4 regions of the Solwaraspora sp. WMMB335 genome follow, and region 2 is predicted to be linked to each of the others. Evidence: riboswitches for the same ligand, from Rfam matches in the RefSeq annotation. Region 2 holds a riboswitch; each other region holds the start of a gene.
The links. Region 2 has a riboswitch for cobalamin ahead of ACN27F_RS33375 (LPXTG cell wall anchor domain-containing protein). Riboswitches for the same ligand answer to the same signal wherever they lie in the genome.
Positions count from the first base shown of each region.

Region 1: it holds a riboswitch for cobalamin, as region 2 does, so the genes downstream of both, ACN27F_RS02135 (VWA domain-containing protein) here and ACN27F_RS33375 (LPXTG cell wall anchor domain-containing protein) in region 2, are expected to answer to the same signal.
Region 3: it holds a riboswitch for cobalamin, as region 2 does, so the genes downstream of both, cobN (cobaltochelatase subunit CobN) here and ACN27F_RS33375 (LPXTG cell wall anchor domain-containing protein) in region 2, are expected to answer to the same signal.
Region 4: it holds a riboswitch for cobalamin, as region 2 does, so the genes downstream of both, ACN27F_RS20415 (ABC transporter substrate-binding protein) here and ACN27F_RS33375 (LPXTG cell wall anchor domain-containing protein) in region 2, are expected to answer to the same signal.

Region 1 is NZ_JBMHMF010000001.1:494,716-496,907, forward strand. It holds gene ACN27F_RS02135 (VWA domain-containing protein) at 1-711, opposite strand, end outside; cobalamin riboswitch at 794-924, opposite strand; gene ACN27F_RS02140 (CbtA family protein) at 1,077-1,313, shown strand; gene ACN27F_RS02145 (hypothetical protein) at 1,330-1,524, shown strand; gene ACN27F_RS02150 (LuxR C-terminal-related transcriptional regulator) at 1,740-2,192, shown strand, end outside.
Region 2 is NZ_JBMHMF010000001.1:7,803,432-7,805,623, forward strand. It holds gene ACN27F_RS33370 (prenyltransferase/squalene oxidase repeat-containing protein) at 1-420, opposite strand, end outside; cobalamin riboswitch at 507-641, opposite strand; cobalamin riboswitch at 827-955, shown strand; gene ACN27F_RS33375 (LPXTG cell wall anchor domain-containing protein) at 1,049-2,192, shown strand, end outside.
Region 3 is NZ_JBMHMF010000001.1:471,045-473,236, forward strand. It holds gene cobG (precorrin-3B synthase) at 1-708, opposite strand, end outside; cobalamin riboswitch at 826-953, shown strand; gene cobN (cobaltochelatase subunit CobN) at 1,011-2,192, shown strand, end outside.
Region 4 is NZ_JBMHMF010000001.1:4,722,577-4,724,768, forward strand. It holds gene ACN27F_RS20410 (M14 family metallopeptidase) at 1-800, shown strand, start outside; cobalamin riboswitch at 904-1,066, shown strand; gene ACN27F_RS20415 (ABC transporter substrate-binding protein) at 1,162-2,115, shown strand; gene ACN27F_RS20420 (FecCD family ABC transporter permease) at 2,117-2,192, shown strand, end outside.

The DNA.
Region 1 (2,192 bases), 7.3 Mb from region 2:
CCGCTGATCGGCGTCGTACCAGGCGCCAGCGAACCCGGCCGGATCGGTCTCGTAGGCGAGCCGGCGGCGTACCACCTCGGCCCGGTCACCGACCTCGACCGGTGCGGTCACCGAGACCACCAGGCCGAAGCGGTCCAGCAACTGCGGGCGCGGCTCGCCTTCCTCCGGATTCATGGTGCCGACCAGCAGGAACCGGGCGGCGTGGCTGACCGACAGCCCGTCGCGTTCGACGTGCGCCCGGCCCATCGCGGCGGCGTCCAGCAGCAGGTCGACGAGGTGATCGGGTAGCAGGTTGACCTCGTCGACGTAGAGCAGGCCGCGGTGGGCGGCGGCGAGCAGGCCCGGCTCGTACGCCTTGGTGCCGGCGCCCAGCATCCGCTGGATGTCGATGGTGCCGACCACCCTGTCCTCGGTGGCCCCGACCGGTAGCTCGACCAGGGCTGCCGGACCGCGCCGGCCGGCGACCGGCGCGGTGTGCGGCCCGTCCGGGCAGCCCGGATCCGGCACGGTCGGGTCGCAGCCGAACCGGCACCCGACCACCCGGCCGACCTCGGGCAGCAGGGCGGCGAGCGCCCGGACGACGGTGGACTTGGCGGTCCCCTTCTCGCCCCGGATCAGCACCCCGCCGATTCCGGGGTGCACCGCGCCGAGCAGCAGCGCCTGCCGCAGGTCAGCGAGGCCGACCACGGCGGAGAACGGGTACGGCGTCATCGGGTGACCCGGCGGCTGGTCATGTCGTATCCCTCCCGCGGGTGTCCGCGCCCGCGTGCCGGTGGACCAACCGAGCGGCCGGAGTCTCCTGGCTGCCGGATCGTCGTCACACCCCGGCCTTCCCGCCGGATCTCGGCGGTGGCGCGGTGTCGCGTTGGGACGTGGCTCCCCGGTCACAGTGGCGGGACCGCCCCGGATTCGCACCGGGTTCCTCCGCGCACCGCTCGTGTGCCGGTCATGCTCGCCTACCGCGGGTCGGCTCGTCAACGTCGCGCTGGTCGCCAGCGTGACCACGACGCTCGCCATTGTCTTGACTTCCAGCTCAGCGGTACCCTGATCAGCGCCACGGTGCTCGGGAAGCCGGTGTGAATCCGGCGTGGTCGGCCGCGGCGACGGCCGTCGCCGGCTACGCCCTGTTACTGGCCTTCTGGCCGGCGACCGGGGTCGCGGTGCCGGCCGACGTACCCGCGTCCCTGCTGTGGGAGTTCCGGCTGGCGTCGCTGGGACAACTCGCCGTGCTGTGGACGGTCCTCGGAGTGGTTCTCGGGCTGCTGCTCACCCCGGTCCGCGCCGCCGTCCGGCCAGCCGTCGCGCCGGCATGACAGGGTGACCGGCCCGATGACCGCCGGCTGCCTCGTCACCGTCTGCCGTGGCTGCTGCTGCGGCACCAGCCGCAAGCACCCCGACGTCGACCACGACGGTCAGTTGCGTGCCCTGCGGGCGTCCGGCGCTCGGGTCCGGGTCGTCGACTGCCTCAACACCTGCGAACGATCCAACGTGGTGGTCGTCCAGCCGGTTCCGGCGGCACGGTGACGCGTGTGGCGGGCGTTGCTTGCCGGCTCCCCGTGCAGCCAGCAAGCAACGGCCTGGCGATGGCGCCGAGCCACCATCGCCCAGAACACAGCGAAGGGCAAGATTCTCACCGCACGGCTGCATGATTGTGCAACCGCTGACGCGACGGTCTTTCCCACACCGCGACGGCATGGTGAGCTGTGGCTGGCGACGAACGGGGGCGACGGGAGCGAGGTATGCCTGAGGTTGCCGGCACAATTCCACAACTGACCCGGTGGGGCGTGTCCGCTGACGCGGACCTGATCTACCGGGCACTGACCATGCTGGGTACGCGCACCGACACCCAGTTGGCTCACGAGCTCGGCCTGGCCCGCAAACGGGTACGCAGCGCGCTCGACGAGCTGTCCACTTTGTCGGCGGCAGCGCCGGCCGTCGACGGCTGGCGGCACCGGCCGGTGAGTCAGGTACTCGCCGGGCTGCACCGTCCCCGGGCCAGACCGATCAGCGAGCAGGAACTCTGGCGTCGGCACTTCGCCGCCCTGCACGGGATCGAACTGCCCGACCTGCACAGCCCGTTGTCCCGCTGGTGGCGTAGCCGGGCGAGCACGAGGCAACGGGTCCGGCGGCTGGTCGCCGCGGAACGGTACGAGCACATGACCATCAACACCGAGGTCATCACGGCCGCCGCT
Region 2 (2,192 bases):
GTCGACGCCGCCGAACGAGGCCGGGTCGAGGCCACGGACCTGTACACCGAGGGCGAGTTTGGCGGTGGCGCCGGCGTACGCCTCGGTGCCGTCACCGATGTAGCCGGTGATGATGGCCGGTTCGGCGAGCCAGTTGATCGCGTTGGTGGCGTAGCTGTCGGCTTCCTTGGCGGCCGCGAAGGTGAAGATCGCGTCAATGGTGAGGCCCTGATCGGGGTAGGCGACGCCGCCGAAGACGACCTCGAAACGTTCTCCGTCGACCATCTGCCGGGCGAGCCAGCCAGCGGCGGCGTCGACCCGACTGTGGGTCTCGGGTGGGGTGGCGGTGGCCGGTGTGGCTGCGGCCACGGTCAGGGCGAGGGCGGTGAGTACGCCGGTGGTGACGAGTCGGAAACGGTCGCGGCGGCGGTGAACGGCCATCGGACGGCACCTTTCTGGCCCAGACGTCGAGGCGACCCGGGCAGGCCCGGGCGGCTCCGACCCGTGGGCCACGACGGGAGGGGAACCTCTGCAGCGGTACGTCGACGGGTATTCGGGCTCGCGGCATGATGTTCGCCGCCTACCGTTGCGGGCCAGCGCCGGCTTTCGACCGGACTTCCCCCATCGACGCACAGGTGCGGAACTGCTGCGGACAGTCTGGGCACGGCTCGTTGCCGCCGTCAACGACGACGATCGCGACCGGACCGGCGACTGCGTCGGCGGTGCTTGGCGAGGTGGCTGTCAACCGCTGACCAGATTTGCTATTCGACCCGAACAGCCGCCGGCAGTGACGTCTGGTGAGGACGGCTCTCGTTGCACATCTGACATACTCGGTAGCGGCTCGTCACAACTGAATCTGCTCCCAGGCGGGGGAAGCCGGTGCGAGGCCGGCGCTGACCCGCAGCCGTATGCGCGCCAATGTGCTCATCAGCACTGGTACGCGAGCCGGAATGCCCGACTGTGGAGTGAGCGGCTCACACGTCGTGGTCTACGGATCGAGCCCGGATCGGTCAAGGCCATGTGCGGCCGGCGGATGCGGTTTCGGTCACCGCTCCGAAAGGTCCCCTCCATGGTTCGTGGTTTTCCCCGCCGGCTCCTGTCCAGCCGGTTCCTGCCAGCACTTGCCGCCCTCGCGGTCATCGCCGCCAGCGCCGGGGTGGCCCTCACCCGTCCTACCGGGCCTGCGGCGCTGCGACCGGCGGCCGCCGCCGTGCCGGCCGCCGCGGATCCGGCCGCGTCCGCCGCGGCGCGGGCCGGATCGCACTGGCTGGCGGGCCAACTGGTCGACGGCGGTCTGCCCGGCTTCGTCGGCAGTGACTGGGGACTGACCATCGACGCGCTGTTCGCGCTGCGGGCCACCGGTAACGAACCGGTCGCGGCGGCCGCGATCACCGAGGCGCTCGCGGCCAACGCCGACGGCTACGCCGCCATCCGGACGGAGATGGGGGACTTTGTCACCGGTGGATCGACGGCGAAGGTGCTCGTGGCCGCCGTCGCAGTCGGCACCGATCCGACCGACTTCGGCGGGTACGACTGGCGACAGCGCACAGTGGACCTGATTTACGGTGCTGACCAGGGCAGCAAGGCGGGGTGGCTGTACGACATCAATCTCGATACCACCGCAGGGTCGAATCTGTTCGGTCAGTCGCTGGCCGTGATCGGGCTGGCCCGCTCCGGTGGCGTAGCGCAGCCGGTGGTTGACTTTCTCGTCAAGCAGCAGTGCCCGGGCGGTGGGTTCCGGCTCTATCCCGGCGCCGCCGGCACCGCCTGTCCCGAGGATCCGGTGACGGAGCAGGGCATGGACGTCGACGCGACGGCGATGGCGGTGCAGGCACTGCTGGCCGCGGCCGACGCCGGAGCGAGCGGCACCGCCGAGCCGGTGGCGATCGCCACGTCGTGGCTGCGCTCGGTGCAGGCGGCTGACGGTTCCTTCAACGGCTCCGGCTTCACCGACTATCCCAACACCAACAGCACCGGTCTGGCCGGGCAGGCCCTGGCCGCCGCCGGTGAACACGCCGCCGCCGGGCAGGCCGCCTCCTTCGTCGCCGCGCAGCAGCTCACCGCCGGCAACGCCGGCGCGGCCGCCGCGCACGTCGGCGCGATCGCGTACACCCCGGACGCGCTCGCGGCGGCCATCGCCGACGGTGTCGGCGAGTTCGAACTCGACCAGTGGCGGCGGGCGAGCGCCCAGGCCGTCCTCGGCCTGGCGCAGG
Region 3 (2,192 bases), 7.3 Mb from region 2:
GCCGACCCGGCGCAGCACGGGCTCCGCCAGGTCGGCCAGCCGCCAAGCGGCCACGTCGCTGCCGTCCTGGCTGCCGACCTGTTCGTCGAGGAAGGCGTTCGCGGCGGCGACGGCCAGCGCAACCGCAGTGTCCCGACCGGTCCGTACGCCGTGGTCGGCACCGGCCAACAGGACGGTGACCTGCCCTGACTCGTCGGGCAGCAGGGCGATGTCGGGTCGGGCGGCGGCGGTGTCGCCGCGTCCGTCGTCCACGGCGAACAGAAACCGCCCGGACAGCCGGGCGAGCCGCGGATCGGCACAGACCGCCGCGTCGAGGGCGCGCACCTGTGCCGGTACGTCCCACACGGAAACCGCGTCGACGCCGCACAGCGGGGAGCCGACGATGTTACGGACCCGTTCGTGGCTGACCGACGGCAGCAGGCCGGCCGCGGTCAGCCGGGGGACGAGCAGCCGCGCGGCATCGGCGGACAGGCCACGCAGCTGTACGTTGGCCCGGCTGGTCAGCTCCAGGTACCCGGCGCCGGTGCTGCCGGCGGCCTCGGTGAGTGCGGTGAGCTGGGCGGCGGTCAGCAGCCCGCCGGGGCAGCGGATCCGGGCCAGTGCCCCGTCGGCGGCCTGGTGCAGTTGCAGCGCGCCGGGGCAGGCGTCCGGTCCGCTGCGGCCCGGTCCGACGGCGAGGTCGCGGCGCGACGGCGGTGACGGTGGCACGCGGCGGATACTACGGGCCGCCCGGGGTGACGACGCCGTCACGGCGGTCAGATCACATCTTGACGCCGCGTCGGTGAGTCAGGACAGTGGTCGGTAGCCATGTGCGGCGGCGAGTGGAGGAAGCCGGTGTGAGTCCGGCGCGGTCCCGCCACTGTCACCGAGAAGCGGACCCCATCCACGGCCACGGCCCGCGATCATGCGGGCGGGAAGGCCGGGGCGAGCGTCGATCCGGGAGCCAGGAGACTCCGGCCGCCACGACCGACGACCCGGGGCGCGGACCCCGAGGGAGGACCGGGCGTCCGATGATGCTTTTGCTGTCCACTTCGGATACCGACTTGCTGAGTGGGCGGGCCAGCGGCGCCGATTGGCGACTGGCCAACCCCGCCCGGCTCGATCTCGACGACCTGCCCGGCCTGCTCTGCGGCGTCGGCCTCGTCGTGGTCCGGCTGCTCGGCGGGCGGCGGGCCTTCGCCGAGGGCCTGGACACGTTGCTCGCCGGGCCGACACCGGTGGTGGTGCTCAGCGGCGAGCAGGCACCGGACGCCGCGCTGATGGAGCTGTCCACCGTCCCGGCCGGCGTCGCCGCCGAGGCGCACGCCTACCTGGCCCACGGCGGTCCGGCCAACCTGGCCGAGCTGCACCGTTTTCTGTCCGACACGGTCCTGCTCACCGGGCACGGCTTCGCCGCACCGGCTCCGGCTCCGGCCTGGGGCGTGCTGCAGCGGCCCGCGGCAGCCGCCGACGCGGAACGCCCGACCGTCGCGGTGCTCTACTACCGGGCACACCATCTGGCCGGCAACACCGGGTTCGTCGAGGCACTGTGCACCGCGATCGAGCAGGCCGGTGCCCACGCGCTGCCCGTCTACTGCGCCTCGCTGCGGACTCCCGATCCGGAGCTGCTGACCACGCTACGTCGCGCCGACGCGCTGGTCGTCACGGTCCTCGCGGCCGGCGGGACCCGCCCGGCGAGCGCCGGTGCCGGCGGTGACGACGACGCCTGGGACGTCGGCGCGCTCGCCGAGCTGGACGTGCCGATCCTGCAGGGTCTGTGCCTGACCGGCTCCCGGGCCGGCTGGGCGGCCACCGACGAGGGGCTGTCCCCGCTGGACGCGGCGACCCAGGTCGCCATCCCCGAATTCGACGGACGGCTGATCACCGTGCCGTTCTCGTTCAAGGAGATCGACGCCGACGGGCTGTCGGTCTATGTCGCCGACCCGGAGCGGGCCGCCCGGGTGGCCGGCGTCGCGGTCCGGCACGCCACGCTGCGCCACGTCCCGCCAGCGGCCAAGCGGATCGCGGTGCTGCTGTCGGCGTACCCGACCAAGCACGCCCGGATCGGCAACGCGGTCGGGTTGGACACTCCGGCCAGCGTGCTCGCGCTGCTGCGGACACTGCGCGACGACGGCTACGACGTCGGCCCGACCGATGGCCCGCACGCTCTGCCGGGGCTGGTCGACGGCGACAGCGACGCGCTGATGCACGCA
Region 4 (2,192 bases), 3.1 Mb from region 2:
AGGCCTCCGACCTGTACATCACCGACGGCAGCAGTATCGACTGGATGTGGGGTGTGCACGACATCTGGGCGTACACGTTCGAGATGTACCCCGGCTCGTCCGGCGGTGGCGGTTTCTACCCGCCCGACGAGGTGATCCCGGCCCAGACCGCCCGCAACCGGGAAGCGGTGCTGATGCTCAGCGAGTACGCCGACTGCCCGTACCGGGTGATCGGCAAGGAGGGCCAGTACTGCGGCGGTGGCGGCCCCGTCGACCCGCCCGGCACCACCGTCTGGGCGGACACCTTCGAGACCGCGACCGGGTGGACCACCAACCCCAGCGGCACGGACACCGCCAGCACCGGGCAGTGGGAGCGCGGCGTCGCGCAGGCCACCAGCTCCGGCGGGGCGTTGCAGCTGACCGCGTACCAGGGCAGCAACAGCCTGGTCACCGGGGCGGCGGCAGGCTCCTCGGCCGGGTCGTACGACATCGACGGTGGCTCCACCAGTGCCCGCTCGCCGGCGATCGCGCTGCCGTCCAGCGGCACCCTGACCCTGTCCCTGGCCTGGTACCTGGCCCATCTGAACAACTCGTCGTCGGCGGACTACTTCCGGGTCAGCGTGGTGCACAGCGGTGGCACGACCACCCTGCTCAACCAGGCCGGTGCGGCCAGCAACCGGTACGGCTCCTGGTCGACCGGCAGCTACAACCTGACCCCGTACGCCGGGCAGTCGGTGCGCATCCTGGTCGAGGCGGCGGACGCTTCCACCGCCAGCCTCGTCGAGGCCGCCATCGACGACGTACTGATCACCAGCTCCTGACCTGACACTCAGGTCCGATCAACGCGGGCCGCCGTGCGACGCAGCTCACCGTACGGCGGCCCGCCCACCTGCCCGTCTGCCTGCCCGTCTGCCCGCCCACCGGCCCGCGTTGTCGCAGGTCGGTGCGGGTGAGTTACCGTGCTGACGATCACCTGTGCAGCGAAGCCGGTGCGATTCCGGCACTGTCCCGCAACTGTGAGCCTCGACAGGTCCGTGCTCCGGTCGCCGAGGCGAGTCAGGTCGCCTGCCGCGTGGTCGCGAGAACCAGCGCTCTCGAGGAAGGGCGCCTCGCCACCTGGCCGGAGCGCGGCGCGCCCGACCTGTCGGCGAAGCACCAGACCTCGACCGACAGGAGGCCCAGATGAACCGACCCGTAGCGGTACGGGCGACCGTGCTGCGCGCCACGACGGCCGCCGCTGCCGTGATCCTGACCGTGGCCGGCTGCGCGACGTCCGAGCCGGACGCGCCGTCGGCGGCCGGCAGCCCGAGCAGCGGTGCCGGCTTTCCGGTGACGGTCGGCGAGCTGACCCTGGACGAACGTCCGGAGCAGATCGTCGCGCTGTCGCCCACCGCGACCGAGATGCTCTTCGCGATCGGTGCCGGTGACCAGGTGAGCGCGGTCGACGACAACTCGAACCACCCGCCCGAGGCACCGATCACCGACCTGTCCGGATTCACCCCGAACGCGGAGGCGATCGCCAGCTACGACCCCGATCTGGTGGTGCTCTCCGGGGACACCAACGGGGTGGTCGCCGGGCTGTCCCGGCTGGACATCCCGGTCTACCTGGCCGAGGCGGCGGTGACGCTGGACGACACGTACCGCCAGATCACCGAGTTGGGCACGCTGACCGGGCACGTCGACACGGCGGCCGACCTGGTCACGACCATGCGGGCGGACATCGACAAACTGGTCGCCGACGCGCCGACGACGGCCGAGCCGCTGACCTACTACTACGAACTGGACCCGACGTTCTACTCGGTGACCAGCAAGACCTTCATCGGGTCACTGTTCAGCCTGGTCGGCCTGGAGAACATCGCCGACCCGGCGGACGCCGATGACCAGTCCGGTGGCTACCCGCAGTTGTCCGCCGAGTCGGTGATCGCCGCCGATCCGGACCTGATCTTCCTGGCCGACACGAAGTGCTGTCAGCAGGACGCCGAAGCGGTGGCGCAACGGGCCGGCTGGTCGACCATCAGCGCGGTGCGGGCCGGCCAGGTGGTCGAGCTCGACGACGACATCGCCTCCCGGTGGGGGCCCCGCGTCGTCGACCTGGTCCGGTCCATCGTCGACGCGGTTGCCGCGGCGACCTCCTGAAGTGTCGATCGACGCGGGCGGCGGGGTCGTGCCCCGTCGCCGGCCGGGCCTGACCGCCGGTTGGTTCGCGGCGGCGC